4 regions of the Streptomyces sp. NPDC017936 genome follow, and region 4 is predicted to be linked to each of the others. Evidence: riboswitches for the same ligand, from Rfam matches in the RefSeq annotation. Region 4 holds a riboswitch; each other region holds the start of a gene.
What was found. A riboswitch is a leader RNA that binds a small molecule or an ion and turns the genes downstream of it on or off. The one in region 4 is predicted to bind cyclic di-AMP.
Positions count from the first base shown of each region.

Region 1: another riboswitch for cyclic di-AMP. It lies ahead of ACH4F6_RS24285 (M23 family metallopeptidase); the one in region 4 lies ahead of ACH4F6_RS23515 (transglycosylase SLT domain-containing protein).
Region 2: another riboswitch for cyclic di-AMP. It lies ahead of ACH4F6_RS05960 (LysM peptidoglycan-binding domain-containing M23 family metallopeptidase); the one in region 4 lies ahead of ACH4F6_RS23515 (transglycosylase SLT domain-containing protein).
Region 3: another riboswitch for cyclic di-AMP. It lies ahead of ACH4F6_RS33610 (NlpC/P60 family protein); the one in region 4 lies ahead of ACH4F6_RS23515 (transglycosylase SLT domain-containing protein).

Region 1 is NZ_JBIRHK010000012.1:17,881-22,084, forward strand. Features, by position in the region: gene ACH4F6_RS24280 (aldo/keto reductase) at 1-849, opposite strand, end outside; gene ACH4F6_RS24285 (M23 family metallopeptidase) at 964-1,986, opposite strand; cyclic di-AMP (ydaO/yuaA leader) riboswitch at 1,994-2,153, opposite strand; tRNA gene ACH4F6_RS24290 (tRNA-Met) at 2,470-2,543, opposite strand; gene ACH4F6_RS24295 (dihydrofolate reductase family protein) at 2,741-3,868, opposite strand; gene ACH4F6_RS24300 (MarR family winged helix-turn-helix transcriptional regulator) at 4,025-4,204, shown strand, end outside.
Region 2 is NZ_JBIRHK010000002.1:552,565-556,768, reverse strand. Features, by position in the region: gene ACH4F6_RS05965 (hypothetical protein) at 1-409, opposite strand, end outside; gene ACH4F6_RS05960 (LysM peptidoglycan-binding domain-containing M23 family metallopeptidase) at 698-1,687, opposite strand; cyclic di-AMP (ydaO/yuaA leader) riboswitch at 1,692-1,850, opposite strand; gene ACH4F6_RS05955 (alpha-galactosidase) at 2,158-4,204, opposite strand, start outside.
Region 3 is NZ_JBIRHK010000020.1:127,727-131,930, reverse strand. Features, by position in the region: gene ACH4F6_RS33615 (tellurite resistance/C4-dicarboxylate transporter family protein) at 1-113, opposite strand, end outside; gene ACH4F6_RS33610 (NlpC/P60 family protein) at 361-1,545, opposite strand; cyclic di-AMP (ydaO/yuaA leader) riboswitch at 1,553-1,714, opposite strand; gene pcrA (DNA helicase PcrA) at 2,251-4,204, shown strand, end outside.
Region 4 is NZ_JBIRHK010000011.1:129,157-133,360, forward strand. Features, by position in the region: gene ACH4F6_RS23510 (polyprenyl synthetase family protein) at 1-963, opposite strand, end outside; cyclic di-AMP (ydaO/yuaA leader) riboswitch at 1,814-1,997, shown strand; gene ACH4F6_RS23515 (transglycosylase SLT domain-containing protein) at 2,003-2,479, shown strand; gene ACH4F6_RS23520 (HAD family hydrolase) at 2,492-3,316, opposite strand; gene ACH4F6_RS23525 (GNAT family N-acetyltransferase) at 3,594-4,204, shown strand, end outside.

The DNA.
Region 1 (4,204 bases), on a different contig from region 4:
GGAGGCGATCGGCGCCGCCACGGTCGGCCGGCCCGCGAGCCACGCCAGGGCGACGGTGGCGATCTCGCTGTCGTGGGCGCGGGCGATGTCGTCCAGGGCGGCGAGGACCTTCCGGCCCCGCTCGGTCTCCAGGTGCTTGGCGGCCCCCTGGGACCGCGCGCTGTCCACGGTCGTGCCGGGCCGGTACTTGCCGGTGAGGAAGCCGGAGGCCAGCGCGTAGTACGGAACGGCGGCGAGGCCGGAGGAGGCGACGAGGTCCTGGAGCCCGCCCTCGTAGGTGTCGCGCGATACGAGGTTGTAGTGCGGCTGGAGGACGACGTACCGGGCGAGGCCCTCGCGGTCGGAGAACTCCAGGGAGGCCCGCAGGCGCTCGGGGGAGATGTTGGAGGCGGCGATGTGCCGCACCTTGCCCGCCCTCACCAGCTCGTCGAGCGCGCCGACGATCTCCTCGACGGGCACCTCGGGCTTGTCGAAGTGGGTGTAGTAGAGGTCGATGCGGTCGGTGTCCAGACGGCGCAGCGAGGCGTCGGCGGCGGCCTTGATGGTGGCGGCGGTCAGCCCCTGGTAGTCGGGGTGCTGGCTCACCTTCGTCGCGATCACGATGTCGTCGCGGTTGCCGCGGGCCTTGACCCACTTGCCGATCAGGGTCTCGGACTCACCGCCGCTGTTGCCCTCGATCCACGCCGAGTAGGAGTCGGCGGTGTCGACGAAGTTGCCGCCGGCGGCCGTGTAGGCGTCGAGGACGGCGAAGGAGGCGGCCTCGTCGGCGGTCCAGCCGAAGACGTTGCCGCCGAGGGCGAGCGGGAAGACCTCGAGGTCGGAGGAGCCGAGCTTGCGCAGGGAAGTCATGCCTCCCTTCAACACCTCGGCCGAAGGCGCGCATTCCGCGCCTCCGGCCAAAGGTTCACAAAGATCCGGGAAACCACCTCACCGGTCCCCGGACGACTCAGGAGGTACGGGACCTCAGGGGTTCAGCCCCTTGTCGCGCAGCCAGGCACCGGGGTCGATGCCGGAGGCGCTGCCGCCCGGGTGCACCTCGAGGTGGAGGTGGGCGCCGGTGACGTTGCCGGTCGCGCCGACCCGGCCGATGACGTCGCCGGTGGCGACCTTCTGGCCGACGCTGACGCTGATGGAGGACTGGTGGGCGTACCAGATCTCGGTGCCGTCGTCGAGGGTGAGCACGGTCTTGTACCCGTACGACCCGTCCCAGCCGGCCGAGGTGATGGTGCCGCTGTGCACGGCCTTGATCAGGGTGCCGGTGGGGGCGGCGAAGTCCAGACCGGTGTGGTACCCGGAGGACCAGTAGGCGCCGGCCTGACCGAACGTCGAGGTGATGGTGTACGAGGAGGTGGGCAGCGTGTACTGCTTGGCGAGCTCGGCGAGGCGCTCGGCCTCGGCCTTCTTCGCGGCCTCCTCGGCGGCCTTCTTCTTGGCGGCGGCGGCCTGGGCCTCCGCCTCCTTCTGGGCCTTGGCGGCCGCGTCGGCCTCCGCCTTGGCGACGGCGGCCTCGGCCGCGGCCTGGGCCTTGGTCTCGATCTGGGTCTGCTGCGACTCGGCCTGCGCCATGATCCGGCTGCGCAGCGCCTCGCCCGCGTCGGCCGCGCTCGCGGTGCTGTCGTCGGCGGCGACCGTGGCGCCGAAGCTGCTGAGGGCGGGCGCCGCCTCCTCGGAGGTGTCGTCGTCCGAGATCAGGGAACCCACGGAGGGGAGGTCCGGCATGGAGATGGAGACCGGCGGCTTGCCGGTGTTGGCGCTGGCCATGCCGCCCGCGCCGACGGCGGCGATGACGCCGACGCCGAGGACGGTGGAGCTGCGGGCGAGTCCGCCGCGCTGCTTGGCGACGCGGTGCCGGCCGCGTACCGGGCGAATGGACTCCGCGGTGGGGTTCCACTCCTCCCAGGGGCCCTCGTCGGTGCGGTTGCCGCCGTAGCCGAAGGTCTGGCTGGGCGCGATCGGGGCTTCTGGGGCAGGCGGGTTGGACGCCACGCGGGCGTACTCCTTTCCTTCCGTCGCCTACCGGGTTAGCTGACGGGTTCGGAGCGGGAAGGTCTCCTACGCGCGTATACCGGCCGTTGCCTCACGGCGGCTTACGCGTGATTCACCCCAAGGTGGTGGTTCCCCGGTTCCCTTACGGGATTCGGCGCGTGCGCACGGAGCCGCCTCTTGTGACGGCTGGGACGACCGCGCTGCGTTATCGAACGTTAATAGACGCGAGGCCCGGTTTCCAAGCTGTTCCCCTTGATCAACAACATTCCTGGCCTGGACTTTTGTCCCACCAGCGGCGAAAAACGGGCGAGTTGACCCCACGTCGGGGGCGGTTCAGGGGTCACGGCGGTTTTGATGGTGACCCAGTCGTTATGCGCAGGGCGCTCGGCCGGTCACTTTCCGTGAGATCCGGGCGGGAGGCGGGCCGGCGGCGAACGCACCGAGGGCCGGAACCCTGATCGGGTTCCGGCCCTCGGCCTTGAGTAGCGGGGACAGGATTTGAACCTGCGACCTCTGGGTTATGAGCCCAGCGAGCTACCGAGCTGCTCCACCCCGCGTCGGTATGACACCAGTGTACGCCATCCGCGGGACGGGAAGCACAAGGGTTGTTCCAGGGGCGCCCGGGGAACCGCCGGAGGGCTCCTCGGCGGGCGGCACGGCGGCCGCCCCCAAGGCCTCACCCCGCCCGGCGGCGCTGTACGAGGCGCCTGCCCGCCCGGCGGTGCTGCACGAGGCGCCTGCCCGCCCGGCGGCGCTACAGCAGATGCCGGTTGGGGGCCTCGGCCCGCTCCTCGTACTCCGGGAGGACGACGACGTCCACGCCCGCGGCCGCCAGCAGGCCGGAGCCGTCGGCGCCGGTCACGAAGGTGTTCGGTTCGCGCCAGGCCGTCACCACCCTGCCCACGCCCGCGTCCAGGACGAGACGGGCGCAGGGCGTCGGGCGGGAGGCGCGGTGGGTGCAGGGTTCGAGGCTGGTGTAGACGGTGGCCGTGGCCAGGCGGGGGTCGGCCGGGTCGATCTTCGCCAGGGCCGCCTCCTCGGCGTGCACCACGGGGTCGCCGGCCTCCCGGGAGTGGCCGCGCGCCAGCTCCGTCCCGTCGGCGGCCACCACGACCGCGCCCACGCTGAACGCGGTCCGCGACGGCGGGCAGGCGGCCGCCAGATCGCAGGCGAGGGCCAGCCAGTGGTGGTCGGCGGCGACGGGCAGCGGGCCGGCGCCGGGCGCGGTGGGCTCGTAGCGCATCAGCACGACGTCCTCGATGGGCCGCGTCTCGACCAGCCGCAGCCGTCCGGCCTGGTAGCCGCCGGGTCCGAACAGCCGGGGCGCGTCCGGGTCGCCGACGAAGAGGGGGGCCAGGACGAGCTGGAGCTCGTCGGCGAGGCCCTCCTGCAGGAGCTGGGTGTGGACGGTCCCGCCGCCCTCGACCATGAGCCGCCGCACGCCCCGGACGTCGTGCAGGTGCTCCAGGAGCCGCCGCCAGTCGAGGCGGGCGCCGAGGGGGACGACGTCGGCCGCGAGGCCGAGCGACCGGGCCCGCTCGGCGCCCGTGTCGGTCGTGTACACGACCTTCTCGCCGCCCGTGTGCCAGAAGTTCGCGTCCGGGTCCAGCTCGCCGGAGCCGCTGACCGTGACCTTGAGCGGGTACTCCGGCCGGCCCGCCGCCCGGCGCGCGGCCCGGCGTTCGGGCGCGTTGACCAGCAGGCGGGGGTTGTCGGCCCGGATGGTGCCGGCGCCGACCAGGATCGCGTCCACGGAGGCCCGCACCTCGTCGACCCGGTCGAAGTCGGCGGGGCCGGAGAGCAGCAGGCGGTCGGGGCCGGTGTCGTCGAGACAGCCGTCGAGGGAGACGGCGGCGGACAGCAGGACGTACGGGTACGGCATCGGCGCGGGCTCTCCGGGCGAGGGGCGAGGGGGAAGGGAATGGGGCGAGGGAGCGGGAGGTCGGGCGGCCGGCCGGCGGGTGCGCCCCGCCTCCTCGCCCCGCCCCCGCCCCGACATCTCTTGGTTTCAAGTTTGAAGCAAACCTACACTGGGGGCATGACGACCCGCTGGCTCACCGCCGAGGAGCAGCGCGCCTGGCGCGCGTACGTCGCCGCGTCCCTCCTCCTGGAGGACACGCTCGACCGGCAGCTCCAGCAGGAGGCCGGCATGCCGCACCTGTACTACTCCATTCTGGCCAACCTCTCCGAGGCGCCCGGGCGGAGCCTGCGCATGACC
Region 2 (4,204 bases), on a different contig from region 4:
CGTCGGCCGCGGCGAGCGGGATCTCGGCGTACCCCTCGGCGAGGTCGAGGGCCGCGGAACCCGGCCGCTGCTCGCGCCCGCCCACGACCGCGCGCACGGTGTAGGTCCCCCTGCCCCGGGAGTCGTCCTGGTAGGTCGTCGACTTCCTGATCGGCTCGCGGTTCAGCCGGCGGCCGTTCTTGTACACGTTGAAGGCGATCGCGTCGCCGTACCGGGCGTACTCGGTGCCCAGCAGGCGCCAGCTGAGGAAGGTGCCCTCGCCGGACGGCACGGCGACCAGGCCCCGGTCGAGGTTCTCGACGATCCGGCGCGGCTGCTCGGCGGCCTGGCCGGCGGGCGCGGAGAAGAGCCCGGCCAGCAGGGCGGCGGCGGTGACGGCGACGGTTCTTCGGCGTCGGGTGGGGTTCACGTGTGGTCCTTCACGATGGGAGTGGTCGTGGGGTCGGCCACCTCGCGATGTCCGGTCACCGTCCATGAAGCCGAACGACGTTCGACGTGTCGGACATGCGCGGGATCGCGGAAAGCGCTTGTCCCCTACGGGAGATCACTGTCTCCCCCCTCCGTCCCGCCTGTCGACGGTCCGGCGGGGACCGCCATACGACCGCAACACAATGATCATGAAGACGCAAACACGCCGGAGGCCGGACCCGGGAAACGGGTCCGGCCTCCGGCGTGGGGCAGCTGGTCGCGCCAGGCGTCAGCCGACGGAGACGCCGTGCGAACGGAGGTAGGCGAGCGGGTCGATGTCCGAGCCGTAGTTCGGCGTGGTGCGGATCTCGAAGTGCAGGTGCGGACCGGTGACGTTGCCGGTCGCGCCGGACAGGCCGACCTGCTGGCCCGCGGAGACGGTCTGGCCGGCCGAGACCGAGAGCGAGGACAGGTGGGCGTACTGGGCGTAGTAGCCGTCGGCGAGCCGGATGACGACCTGGTTGCCGTACGCGCCGCCCCAGCCCGCGGAGACGACCGTGCCCGCGCCGACGGCCCTGAGCGAGGTGCCGGTCGGGACGACGAAGTCGACGCCGGTGTGGTAGCCGCTGGACCACATGCTGCCGGACATGCGGTACGGGGTGCCGACGGCGGCGTTCGCCGTGGGCAGGGCGTAGCCGCTGGAGCCGCCGTCGTTCCCGGCGCCCTGGGCGGCCGTGGTCCGGGAGGACGAGGACTGCCCGGCGGACTCCGAGGCCTTCGACCGCGAGGCCTCCGAGGCCTCCGAGGCCTTCGCGGACTTGGACGACTGCGACGACTTCGACGAGGAGGAGGAACCGGCCGCGGCGGACGGCGACCCGGTGGCGCCGGTCGCGGCCTTCTCGCCGATCGACAGCTTCAGACCGGGGTGGATCAGCGACGGGTCGTCGCCGACGGCCGCGCGGTTGTCGGCGTACAGCTTCTGCCAGCCGCCGCCGACGTGCTGCTCGTCCGCGATCTTGGAGAGGTAGTCGCCCGCCCGCACCGTGTAGGTCGTGGCGCTCGCGGCGGACTTCGAGCCGGCGGCGGCCGGCTGCGCGACCGGAACGCTCTGGACGGCCTTCTCCGGAAGCGAGGACACCGGCTGCGCGGCCGGTGCGGCGTGGGCGCCGGCGGCGCCGATGAGCGGGAGGGCGAGCGCGGCGCCACCGGTTCCGGCGGCGGCGAGGGAGCGGGTGAAGCGCTGGGTCTTCGGGCGGCGGTGCTTACCCTTCGCGGGCATGGCGGATTCCTCTCCGGCGCCTGCGAGGTGAGCTGTCGGGTGCGGGCTGGAGATGCCCGGCCGCGCCGGGGCGCGGCTTTACCCCGAGCCTGTTCCGGAGACCGGAACAGGCGGTTCTGCCTGTGGGTCCCCCGCTCCTGCCGTGCACGGGTGAGTGTGTGCGGGCTCCGGGCGGCGGCAGGATTCGGCGTCCGTCCGGATCGGTGTGGAACGTAAGCGACCCGGACGCACGACGACAAGCGAGGGTTGCCCCCCTGCCCCCTTCCTCCCGGCCCCCGGCGGGGAATCCCGGTCACTTTCCGTGTACCGGAACGGCCGCCGCCCACCGAACGGCCGGGAAGAGCACCGAAATTACGTGAACATGACGAGCGACGCACGGTCACGGATATGACGCTCCTCACGTGACGTGCCCCCAGGACCCTTTACTCCCGGCCGAGTTGGAATGAAGGCCCCCAATCCGGACAGATCACTCAGATGCGACGCAAGCGGATGACCGTCGCATCGAGGTCACCACGGAGCCCCGTGCGCATCCCGTGGTGCACCAGCACCGCCCCCCGGTGCACTTCGCCCGTTTCGAGGCATTCGTACGAAGCGGCCGGGTCGAGGCCGCGCAGCCGTACCGCCGGCACCGGCTCGCCGTACCGCTGCGCCTGGAGCCAGGCGAGGACGACGGACTCGTCCCCGCGCACGTACTGCACGGCGCTCAGGCCCCCCTCCGGGGGCCGCAGCCGGTAGAGCTCGCCGTGCTGCACGAGGGGCCGGATCTCCTTGTAGAGATCGACCCAGCGGCGGGCCTCGGCGAGCTCCTCCCCGGACCACTCGGAGAGGTCCCCGCCGACCCCGAGCACCCCGGCCATGGCGCTGACGAACCGGAAGCGCAGCGAGCTGACCCGGCCGTTGAGCTGGGTGTTCGGACTGTCGGTGACCCAGGCGGCCATCACCCGCGCGGGGTGGATCTGACTGAAGCCGTGCTGGATGGCGAGCCGGTCCAGCGGGTCGGTGTTGTCGGAGGTCCACACCTGGTCCGTGCGGCTCATGATCCCGAGGTCGATCCGCCCGCCGCCGCCCGAGCAGGACTCGAAGGCCACGCCCGGATGGGCCGCCCGCAGCCGGTCCAGCAGCGCGTACAGGGCGCGCACGTGGTCCACCCAGAGCCGCTGGGGGTAGTCGTCGTCCGGCCAGCCGGCGTCGGTGAAGCAGCGGTTGAAGTCCCACTTCACGTAGTCGATGGGCGCACTGGACAGCAGTCCGTCGAGCTGCTGCCAGAGGTACTCCTGGACGTCCTCGCGCGCGAGGTTGAGCACCAGCTGATTGCGCAGCTCCGTCCGCCTGCGTCCCGGCTGGTACTGCACCCAGTCGGGGTGCGCCCGGTACAGGTCGCTGTCGGCGTTGACCATCTCGGGCTCGACCCAGATGCCGAACTGCATGCCGAGCGCGTGCACCTGGTCCGCGAGCGGCTCGAGGCCCCGCGGGAAGCGCTCGGGGTTGGGCCGCCAGTCGCCGAGCCCGGCGTGGTCGCCGGTGCGCGCGCCGAACCAGCCGTCGTCCACCACGAACAGCTCGACGCCGATGTCCGCGGCCCGCCGCGCGAGGCTCGCCTGCTGTTCCTCGGAGATGTCGAAGTAGGTGGCCTCCCAGGAGTTGAACAGCACGGGCCGGTCGCGCCCGGCCTCCGGGATCACGTGCGCCCGCTGGTAGGCGTGCCAGGCGCGGCTCGCGCCGCCGAAGCCGGCGTCGGTCCACAGGCCGGCGAAGACGGGCGTGGTGAACGACTCCCCGGCCGCCAGCCGCAGCAGGCCCGAGTCGTCGTAGCCGGCGCCGCCGGTGATCTGCACGCGCGCGTCGGGCAGCTGGGCCACGGCGATCCGCCACGAGCCCGACCAGCCGAGGGCGCAGCCGTAGACCTCGCCCCGCTCCTCGGTCGCGTCGGTGTCCAGGGCGACCCAGGGCAGGTGCTGGTGGCCGGTGTGGCCGCGGCGGCTGCCGATGACCTTCTCGCCGTAGGTGAGGGGCCCCCGGGTGAGGCGGGACTCGGCGGCCCAGCGGCCGTGCAGCTGGGACAGGCGCCAGCCGTCGCGGTCGGGCAGGCTCCAGGCGGCGGAGTCGGCGCGCAGCAGTTCCAGGGGTTCGTCGCCGTCGTTGCGCAGGGTCACCCAGCGTTCGACGACGTCGTCGCGCATCCGGTAGTGGAGGGTGACGCCGAGCCCGGCGTCACGGAAGAGCAGGCGCAGTTCGCCGCCCTCGGTCTCGTGGCCGGCGAAGGTCCACTCGGTGCCGCGCCGCCCGGCGCCGCGCACCGACAGGGCGGGCCGGACGAAGCGGGCCCCGCCCTCCACCGGGTACTCCTCCCGGCCGTCGAGCGGGGACTCGAAGGACCAGTAGTCGGGCAGGGGGCGCTCGGCGAGGGCCTCGGCGTCGGCGAGCGCGAGCCGCGGGCCCCAGTGCAGGTGCACGAGCTCGTCGGCCTCGGTGACATGGACGGCGTAACTGCTGGCGGGCCCCGTAAGGAGCCAGGTG
Region 3 (4,204 bases), on a different contig from region 4:
TCGTACCCCGTCAGGTGCAGGCCGAGAGACAGGACGCCGGTCGCCATCGCAGCGGCCCCGGCCGCCGGCGGACGCCGCGCCCACCGGGCGCGAAGGGAGGAAGAGCGGGGCATGCGGCCGATGCTAAGGAGCGCCGGGCGGCTCGCGCGGGGGCACGCGCGCGGGGACGAGGAAATACGCGCGGGCGCAGGACACGGAGCGGGGACGCGCGGCTGTGGCGCGAGCCCCCGTCTCCGCCTCCTCCGTGCCCCGGCCCTCGCCCGGGCGGGAAGGCCCGGCCGCGAAACGTGCCTCCACGCGCGCGTGCCCCGTGACGACCGGGGCCCCGCTCGGGCGGTCCCCGGCCCGCCGGGCGGCCGCTCAGGCCGGCCGCACCACGCTGTGGATCGACGACTCGCCGTCGTAGTACACCGACTCCTCGCGGACGTACGCCCCCGGCTTCGGGGCGTGGATCATCATGCCGTTGCCGATGTAGACGCCCACGTGGGTGACGTCGTCGTAGAAGAAGATCAGGTCGCCCGGCAGGGCGTCGGCGAGGGAGACGGTGGTGCCCGCGTCGACCTGGTCGTACGTGGTGCGCGGAAGGGTGACGCCGGCGGCCTTCCAGGCGGCCTGGGTGAGACCGGAGCAGTCGTACGACTCGGGGCCCGTGGCGCCCCAGACGTAGGGCTTGCCGATCTGGGCGCGCGCGAAGGCGAGCGCCTTCTCGGCCTTGGTGGCGTACGAGGCGTCGGAGGACGAGGGCGACGAGGGCGACGACGAGGACGTGTCCGTGCCCGGCGAACCGCCCGTGGCCGACGAGCCGTCGCTCCCCTGCTGGGCGGCCGCCGCCTCGGCTGCCTGCTGCTGTGCCAGTTCCGCCGCCTTGCGGGCGGCCTCCTGCTGCTTCCGCTTCTCGATCGCGGCGAGCCGCGCCTTCTCCTCCGCCGTCAGCTGGGACAGCAGCGCGCGTGCGGTGCTGAGCTTCTTCTGGACGGTGGCCTTGGCGGTCCTGAGGTCGTTCTGCGAGTCGGTGAGCGTCTCGAGGCTCTGCGAGGCCTCCTGACGCTTCTTCATGGTCTGCGACTGCTGGGTGACGTAGTCGTCGACCGCGCTCTTCTGGCGTTCGGTCAGCCGGCCCATCAGCTGCGTCTGGTCGAAGTAGTCCTGCGGGGTGTCCGCGAGCAGGAAGGTCGCTGTCTCGGGGGCGGAGGCGCCGGTGCGGTACTGCGCGGCGGCGAAGGAACCCAGCTGCTCCCGTGCTTCGTTGAGCTCCTGGGCGCGCTGGGCCACGTCGTCGAGGAGGGAGTCGACGCGCTTGCGCTGCTTGGTCGTCTTCTCCTTGGCGGCGTTGTACTTCTCGGTCGCCGACTCCGCCTGGCGGTAGAGGTCGTCGACCTTCTTCTCGACCTCCTCCAGGCTGGGCTTGTCGTCGGTCGAGGGCGCGGCGTTGGCCGTCTGGGAGAGCAGGGCCACCGAGGTGAGGGCGGCGGTGGCGAGGGCGGGTCTGCGTATGCCTGCCACGCGCGTGCCCGCGGGGCGCGGCTTGCGGTGCTGCGACGCCAAGGGAGGCGACTCCTTCCATCGTCCGCCTACCGGGTTAGCTGTCGGGTTCGGGCGGGTGGTTCGGAAGGGTTGCCCTACGGCCTCTCCCCGGGAGGGGAGTCGGGCCGATTCACCCCGGGTTCTCGGTGGGTCCCCGGCTCCGGCTGCCGCGAGGGGGCGCGCCGGACTCGGCGGAGGCCGCGCGGCCCGGCGAGGTTCGCCGGTGGGGGTCGTACGGCCTGCCCGGCACGGTAGCCAACTCGTGTGGTCCCTGTGAAGGTTGATGGGTGATATGCCCGATACATTTTCGTGACCTTCGGTCAGGGGTTCGCGCCCGCTCAACGCTCTGTGGCGTTGGGCGGGGATATGTCCGTATGTGTTCCCGGGTGGTGACGCCCGCCGCTTCGGGCCCGGGCCCCCTTTCGGCTGTGGTCGGCGCCCGCGCGTGCCGGACCTTCGGTCACGCATCGTGACGGCTCGTACCGGGGGCGGGAAACCGCCCGGGGCGCCCGGAGGGCCCCGGAGCCTCCGGAGGACCCCGAAGGCTCCTGGAGGGCCGCAGAGGCCGCACAGGCTCCGGGAGAGGCCCCGAGGGCGCCTCCGGGCCCCGGAGGCGCCCTCGGGGGCCTCTCCGGCCGTCCGCCCGCTCCCGGACCGCTTCCGGAGACCGGGATGTTTTCGGGACCGCCGCGGGTTGTCGGTGGGGCACCCTAGACTCGGAGAGCGATGAGCAGCCTCTTTGACGACAGCTTCCTGGCGGACCTCCAGGCCCCTCGCGGCCACGAGGAGGAACCGCCGCCGCCCGACGACGATCACGCTCCGGAGCCGCTTCCGGACGATCTGTTCGGCGGGAAGTTCGACGTGCCGCCGGACAGGGACGCGTACTACCGCGACGGCGCCCCGCGCCCGGTGATCGACGCGGCCGCGCTCCTGGAAGGGCTCAACGACAACCAGCGCGCCGCCGTCGTCCACTCCGGCACCCCGCTGCTCATCGTCGCCGGCGCCGGCTCCGGCAAGACGCGCGTGCTCACCCACCGCATCGCCCACCTGCTCGCCGAGCGCCACGTCCACCCGGGCCAGATCCTCGCGATCACCTTCACCAACAAGGCCGCGGGCGAGATGAAGGAGCGCGTCGAGCAGCTCGTCGGCCCGCGGGCGAACGCGATGTGGGTGATGACCTTCCACAGCGCGTGCGTGCGGATCCTGCGCCGCGAGTCCAAGAGGCTCGGCTTCACCTCGTCCTTCTCGATCTACGACGCCGCCGACTCCAAGCGCCTGATGGCCCTGGTCTGCCGCGACCTGGACCTCGACCCGAAGCGCTTCCCGCCGAAGTCCTTCAGCGCCAAGATCAGCAACCTGAAGAACGAGCTGATCGACGAGGAGGACTTCGCCGCCCGGGCCGCCGACGGCTTCGAGAAGACCCTCGCCCAGGCCTACGCGATGTACCAGTCCCGGCTGCGCGAGGCGAACGCGCTGGACTTCGACGACCTGATCATGACGACGGTCAACCTGCTCCGGGCGTTCCCCGACGTCGCCGAGCACTACCGCCGCCGCTTCCGGCACGTCCTGGTCGACGAGTACCAGGACACCAACCACGCCCAGTACGCCCTCGTCCGCGAGCTCGTCGGCACCTTCGAGCGTCCCGCCGACGCACCGCCCGGCGCCGACGACGTCCCGCCGGCCGAGCTCTGCGTCGTGGGTGACGCCGACCAGTCGATCTACGCCTTCCGCGGCGCGACCATCCGCAACATCCTCCAGTTCGAGGAGGACTACCCGGACGCGACGACGATCCTGCTGGAGCAGAACTACCGCTCGACGCAGACGATCCTCTCCGCGGCCAACGCGGTCATCGAGCGCAACGAGTCCCGCCGTCCCAAGAACCTGTGGACCAACGCGGGCGCGGGCGCCCGCATCACCGGCTACGTCGCCGACACCGAGCACGACGAGGCCCAGTTCGTCGCCGACGAGATAGACCGCCTCACCGACGCGGGCGAGGCCAAGGCCGGCGACGTCGCCGTCTTCTACCGGACCAACGCCCAGTCCCGTGTCTTCGAAGAGGTCTTCATCCGCGTCGGCCTGCCCTACAAGGTCGTCGGCGGCGTCCGCTTCTACGAGCGCAAGGAGGTCCGGGACGTCCTGGCCTACCTGCGGGTCCTGGCCAACCCGGAGGACTCGGTCCCGCTGCGCCGCATCCTCAACGTCCCCAAGCGCGGCATCGGCGAGCGCGCCGAGGCGATGATCGACGCCCTGTCCCAGCGGGAGAAGATCAGCTTCCCGCAGGCGCTCAAGCGCGTCGACGAGGCGTACGGCATGGCGGCGCGCTCCACGAACGCCGTGAAGCGGTTCAACGCGCTGATGGAGGAACTGCGCACGATCGTCGAGTCGGGCGCGGGACCGGCCACGGTCCTGGAAGCGGTGCTCGAGCGCACCGGCTACCTCGCCGAGTTGCAGGCCTCCACCGACCCGCAGGACGAGACCCGGATCGAGAACCTCCAGGAACTCGCCGCCGTCGCCCTGGAGTTCGAGCAGGAGCGCGGTGAGGGCGAGTCGGTCGGGCTGGCCGAATTCCTCGAGCAGGTGGCCCTGGTCGCCGACTCCGACCAGATCCCCGACGAGGACGAGGACGGATCCGGCGTCATCACCCTGATGACCCTGCACACCGCCAAGGGCCTCGAGTTCC
Region 4 (4,204 bases):
CTTCGCCCCGCACTCCCGCAGCGGCGCCAACGCGGCCCGCGCCTCCTTCGCGTACCGCACGGTGTCCGCTCGGGCCTGTTCCAGCGCCGGGTGGGCCCGCAGCGCGGCCAGCGCCTCCGCGTGCCGCGCGTCGTCGCTCAGGTCGGAGTCCAGCAGCTCGCACAGCGCGAGGTCCTCGGGCAGGGACAGCCGGGCCGCCCGCTCCCGCAACCGCAGCACCGGCAGCGTGGGGATGCCCTCCCGCAGGTCCGTCCCCGGCGTCTTGCCCGACTCGTGCGAGTCCGACGCGATGTCCAGCACGTCGTCGGCGAGCTGGAAGGCGACCCCCAGCCGCTCCCCGTACTGGGTCAGCACGTCCACGACCTTGTCGTCGGCGCCCGACATCATCGCCCCGAAGCGGCACGACACCGCCACCAGCGACCCGGTCTTCCCGCCCAGCACGTCGAGGTAGTGCTCGACCGGGTCCCGTCCGTCCTGCGGCCCCGCGGTCTCCAGGATCTGGCCGGTGACCAGCCGCTCGAACGCCTCCGCCTGCACCCGGACCGCCTCGGGCCCGAGGTCGGCGACGATGTGCGAGGCGCGGGCGAACAGGAAGTCCCCCGTCAGGACGGCCACCGAGTTGCCCCACCGGGTGTTCGCGCTCGGCACGCCCCGCCGGACGGCCGCCTCGTCCATCACGTCGTCGTGGTACAGCGTGGCCAGGTGGGTGAGCTCCACCACCACCGCCGACGGCACGATTCCGGGCGCGTACGCATCACCGAACTGCGCCGCGAGCATCACGAGCAGCGGCCGGAACCGCTTCCCGCCCGCCCGCACCAGGTGCTGGGCGGCCTCCGTGATGAACGGGACCTCACTCTTGGTGGCCTCGAGCAAGCCTTCCTCGACAGCCGCCAATCCGGCCTGGACATCGGCTTCCAGAGCCTGGTCCCGCACGCTCAGCCCGAACGGCCCGACGACGGTCACGAGGGGTCTCCTGTCTGCTGGTGTCCACTGCCGCTTACACGGTTTGTCGATAGGTCGCTGCCACCACTCGGCTCAGCGTATCCGGTCACGTTTCGATCACCGATAAGCCCCCACGCCCTCGGCCCCCACATCGCCCGACCGGGAGGCGCGGGAGACACCGGTGCAGCCCGGGCGGTTCCGGATCACGGCCGGCATGTTTCTGACCGGCCGGTACCGGCGGACACGTATCGACTGACCGGGAAGCGGCGATTCATGTCCCGCGCAGCGGCGGACGCCGCCTCCGGCGCCCGGCTCCCTCCCCGAAACGACCACGCCCTCACCGGCCGCCCCAGGGGCCCCTCCGCCCCCCGCGACCCGGCGGTCCGGCGGTCCGGGAGCGCTCCCCGGCCCTCGGCGGGCAGGCCGGCCCGGACCGGCCCCTCACACGCGCGTGCCCCGGCGGACCGGAGCCCACCGGGGCCGCACCGGGCGCGCACCCGCCCACCGGGCGAGGCGCCCCCTCGCCCCGGGGCCGCGCCGGCCGATCGGCCCGCGGGAGCGGCGCGTTCCCCTTCGCCTCCGTACTGCGCCCCATTGGAAGGGACTTGAGGTTTATTGTCCGATTCACCCCTCTTGTCATCGCCCGTGAGTTGGCTCACTTCGCGACACGAGGGCGCCCGGCCCCGGAATCCGTGATTCCGCTTTCCCCGCAAGCGACTTGATGCTTCCCGACGGCAAAGGATCAAGTACCCCATACCCCTCAGACCAAGGTCAATTGGGGCGATCAGTGAATCAGGCACTTGTTCCGGACATGTGCTCTCGCATACGTTCCCGCCCAGTCGGGCGGACGCCGAATCCTGCCGCCGCCCTTCGCCATCCATCGACGAACACTCGCGCACGGCAGGAGCGGGGGACCCAGGTAGGCCGCCGGGCCGTACGTCACGTACGTACCGGACCGGCTCGGGGTGAAGTCGCGTCGCCGTGCCCACGGCGGCCGGCCGGGCACCTTTCCGCCCGAACCCGACAGCTCACCTCGCAGGCGTCGGAGAGGAAGACCGCCATGTCCGCTGCCGCTCAGCCCCGCCGTGCCCGCATCCGCCTCGCCCGGACCGTCGCCGCCGTCTGCGCCGGCGCCGCCGTGTTCACCCTCCCGCTCGTCGGCGCCGGCAGCGCGTCCGCCGCCGGCACGGGGTCGGGCACCACGATCGCCGGGTACCCCGACAACCTCGACGGCTGGATCCGCGAGTCGCTCGCGATCATGGCCGAGCGCGGCATCCCGGGCACCTACAACGGCATCCACCGCAACATCATGCGTGAGTCCTCGGGCAACCCGAAGGCCATCAACCTCTGGGACTCCAACGCGGTCAAGGGCACCCCCTCCAAGGGCCTGCTCCAGGTCATCGACCCGACCTTCACCGCGTACCACGTGCCCGGCACCTCGTACGACCCGTACGACCCGGTCGCCAACATCACCGCGGCCTGCAACTACGCGGCCGCGCGCTACGGCTCCATCGACAACGTCTTCGGCGCCTACTGACCGGCACCCCTCCTAGGGGAAGAGCCGTTCGAGGACGACGGCCACGCCGTCGTCCTCGTTCGACGTCGTCACCTCGTCGGCGACCGCCTTGAGTTCCGGGTGGGCGTCGGCCATCGCGACACCGTGCGCCGCCCAGTCGAACATCGGGATGTCGTTGGGCATGTCGCCGAAGGCGAGCGTCTCCTGCGGCCGCAGCCCCAGGTGCTCGGCGGCCAGTGCCAGACCCGTCGCCTTGGTGATGCCGCACGGCTGCAGCTCCACCGTGCCCGGCCCCGACATGGTGACGGTCGCGAGCGAGCCGACCACCGAGCGGGCCGTCGCCGCCAACTCGTCGTCGGACAAGGCGGGATGACGCAGCAGCACCTTGCTGATCGGCGCGCACCACAGGTCGTCGCGCGAGCCGACGCGCAGGGCCGGCAGGGTCGGGTGCGGCATCCGGTAGCCCGGCTCGATGAGCGTCAGCCCGTCGACGCCGTCCTGGTCGACGGCCGCGTACACCTGACCGACCTCCGCCTCGATCTTGCCGAGCGCGGTCTCCGCCAGCTCCCGGTCCAGGGTGACCGACCACAGCAGACGGTCCGCGCCGGCGTCGTACAACTGCGCGCCCTGGCCGCACACCGCGAGCCCCCTGCTGTGCAGGTTCTCCAGCAGCGGCCGCACCCGGGGGGCCGGCCGTCCCGTCACCACGAGGTGGCGGGCGCCGGCGGCCGCCACCCGCGCCAGCGCGTCGAGCGACCGGTCGGAGAACGTGTCGTCGCCGCGCAGCAGCGTTCCGTCCAGGTCGGTGGCGACGAGGGAGTACGCGCAGCGCGCGGCATCTGCGAAGGGTGCGGCCATGATCAGAGAATACGGATTCCGTCCGCCCCCGACTCACCGTCCGTCCGGCCCCGGCCGGTGCCGGCGGAAGGGACGACGCGAGCGGGGAACCGGCGGGGTTGCGCACGGCTGAAACGGCTTTCCACCACAACGTCGGGTACAGACCGGTTAAAGGCCTCTGCACCGGTTGGCAACAACATGGTGTGCTACCTACCGCCCGAACTGCCTGGAGGGGTACCGTCCAAGGGTCCAGGGGGGACTTGATCGGGGGGTCAGGTTGAGCAGTGGACGTGTTCGCGTGCTGAGGCCGGAGGATCTCGGCGAGGGGGAACGGGAGCGGTGGCGGGCGCTGCGCGCGGCGTCGACGGTCCCGCGCAACCCTTTCATGGAACCGGAGTTCGCCGACGCGGTGGGCCGCGTACGGCCGCGCGCGCGGGTGGCGGTGGTGTACGAGGGGCGCGAGCCGGTCGGCTTCCTGCCCCACGAGCGGGGCCGGCTCGGCCAGGGCCAGGCCCTCGCGTACGGCGTCTCGGACGCCCAGGGAGCCGTTCTGGCACCGGGAATCGGGCTGGACGCGGACGAACTGATGCGGGCCTGTTCCCTGTCCAGCTTCGCCTTCGACAACCTGGAGGCGGAACAGGGCCTGTTCGTCTCGCGCGCGGCCGCCGAGTACGCGGCCTACGTCATCGACGTGGAGAAGGGCTACGAGACCTACGAGTCCGTCCTGCGCGCGCAGTCGCCGAAGTTCCTGAAGACGACGCTCGCCAAGGAACGCCGGCTCGGCCGACAGGTCGGCCCGTTGCGGTTCGTGTTCGACGAGCGGGATCCGGCCGCGCTGCGCACGCTCATGGCGTGGAAGTCCGCGCAGTACCGGCGGACCGGCCGCCGGGACCGGTTCGCCCAGGAGTG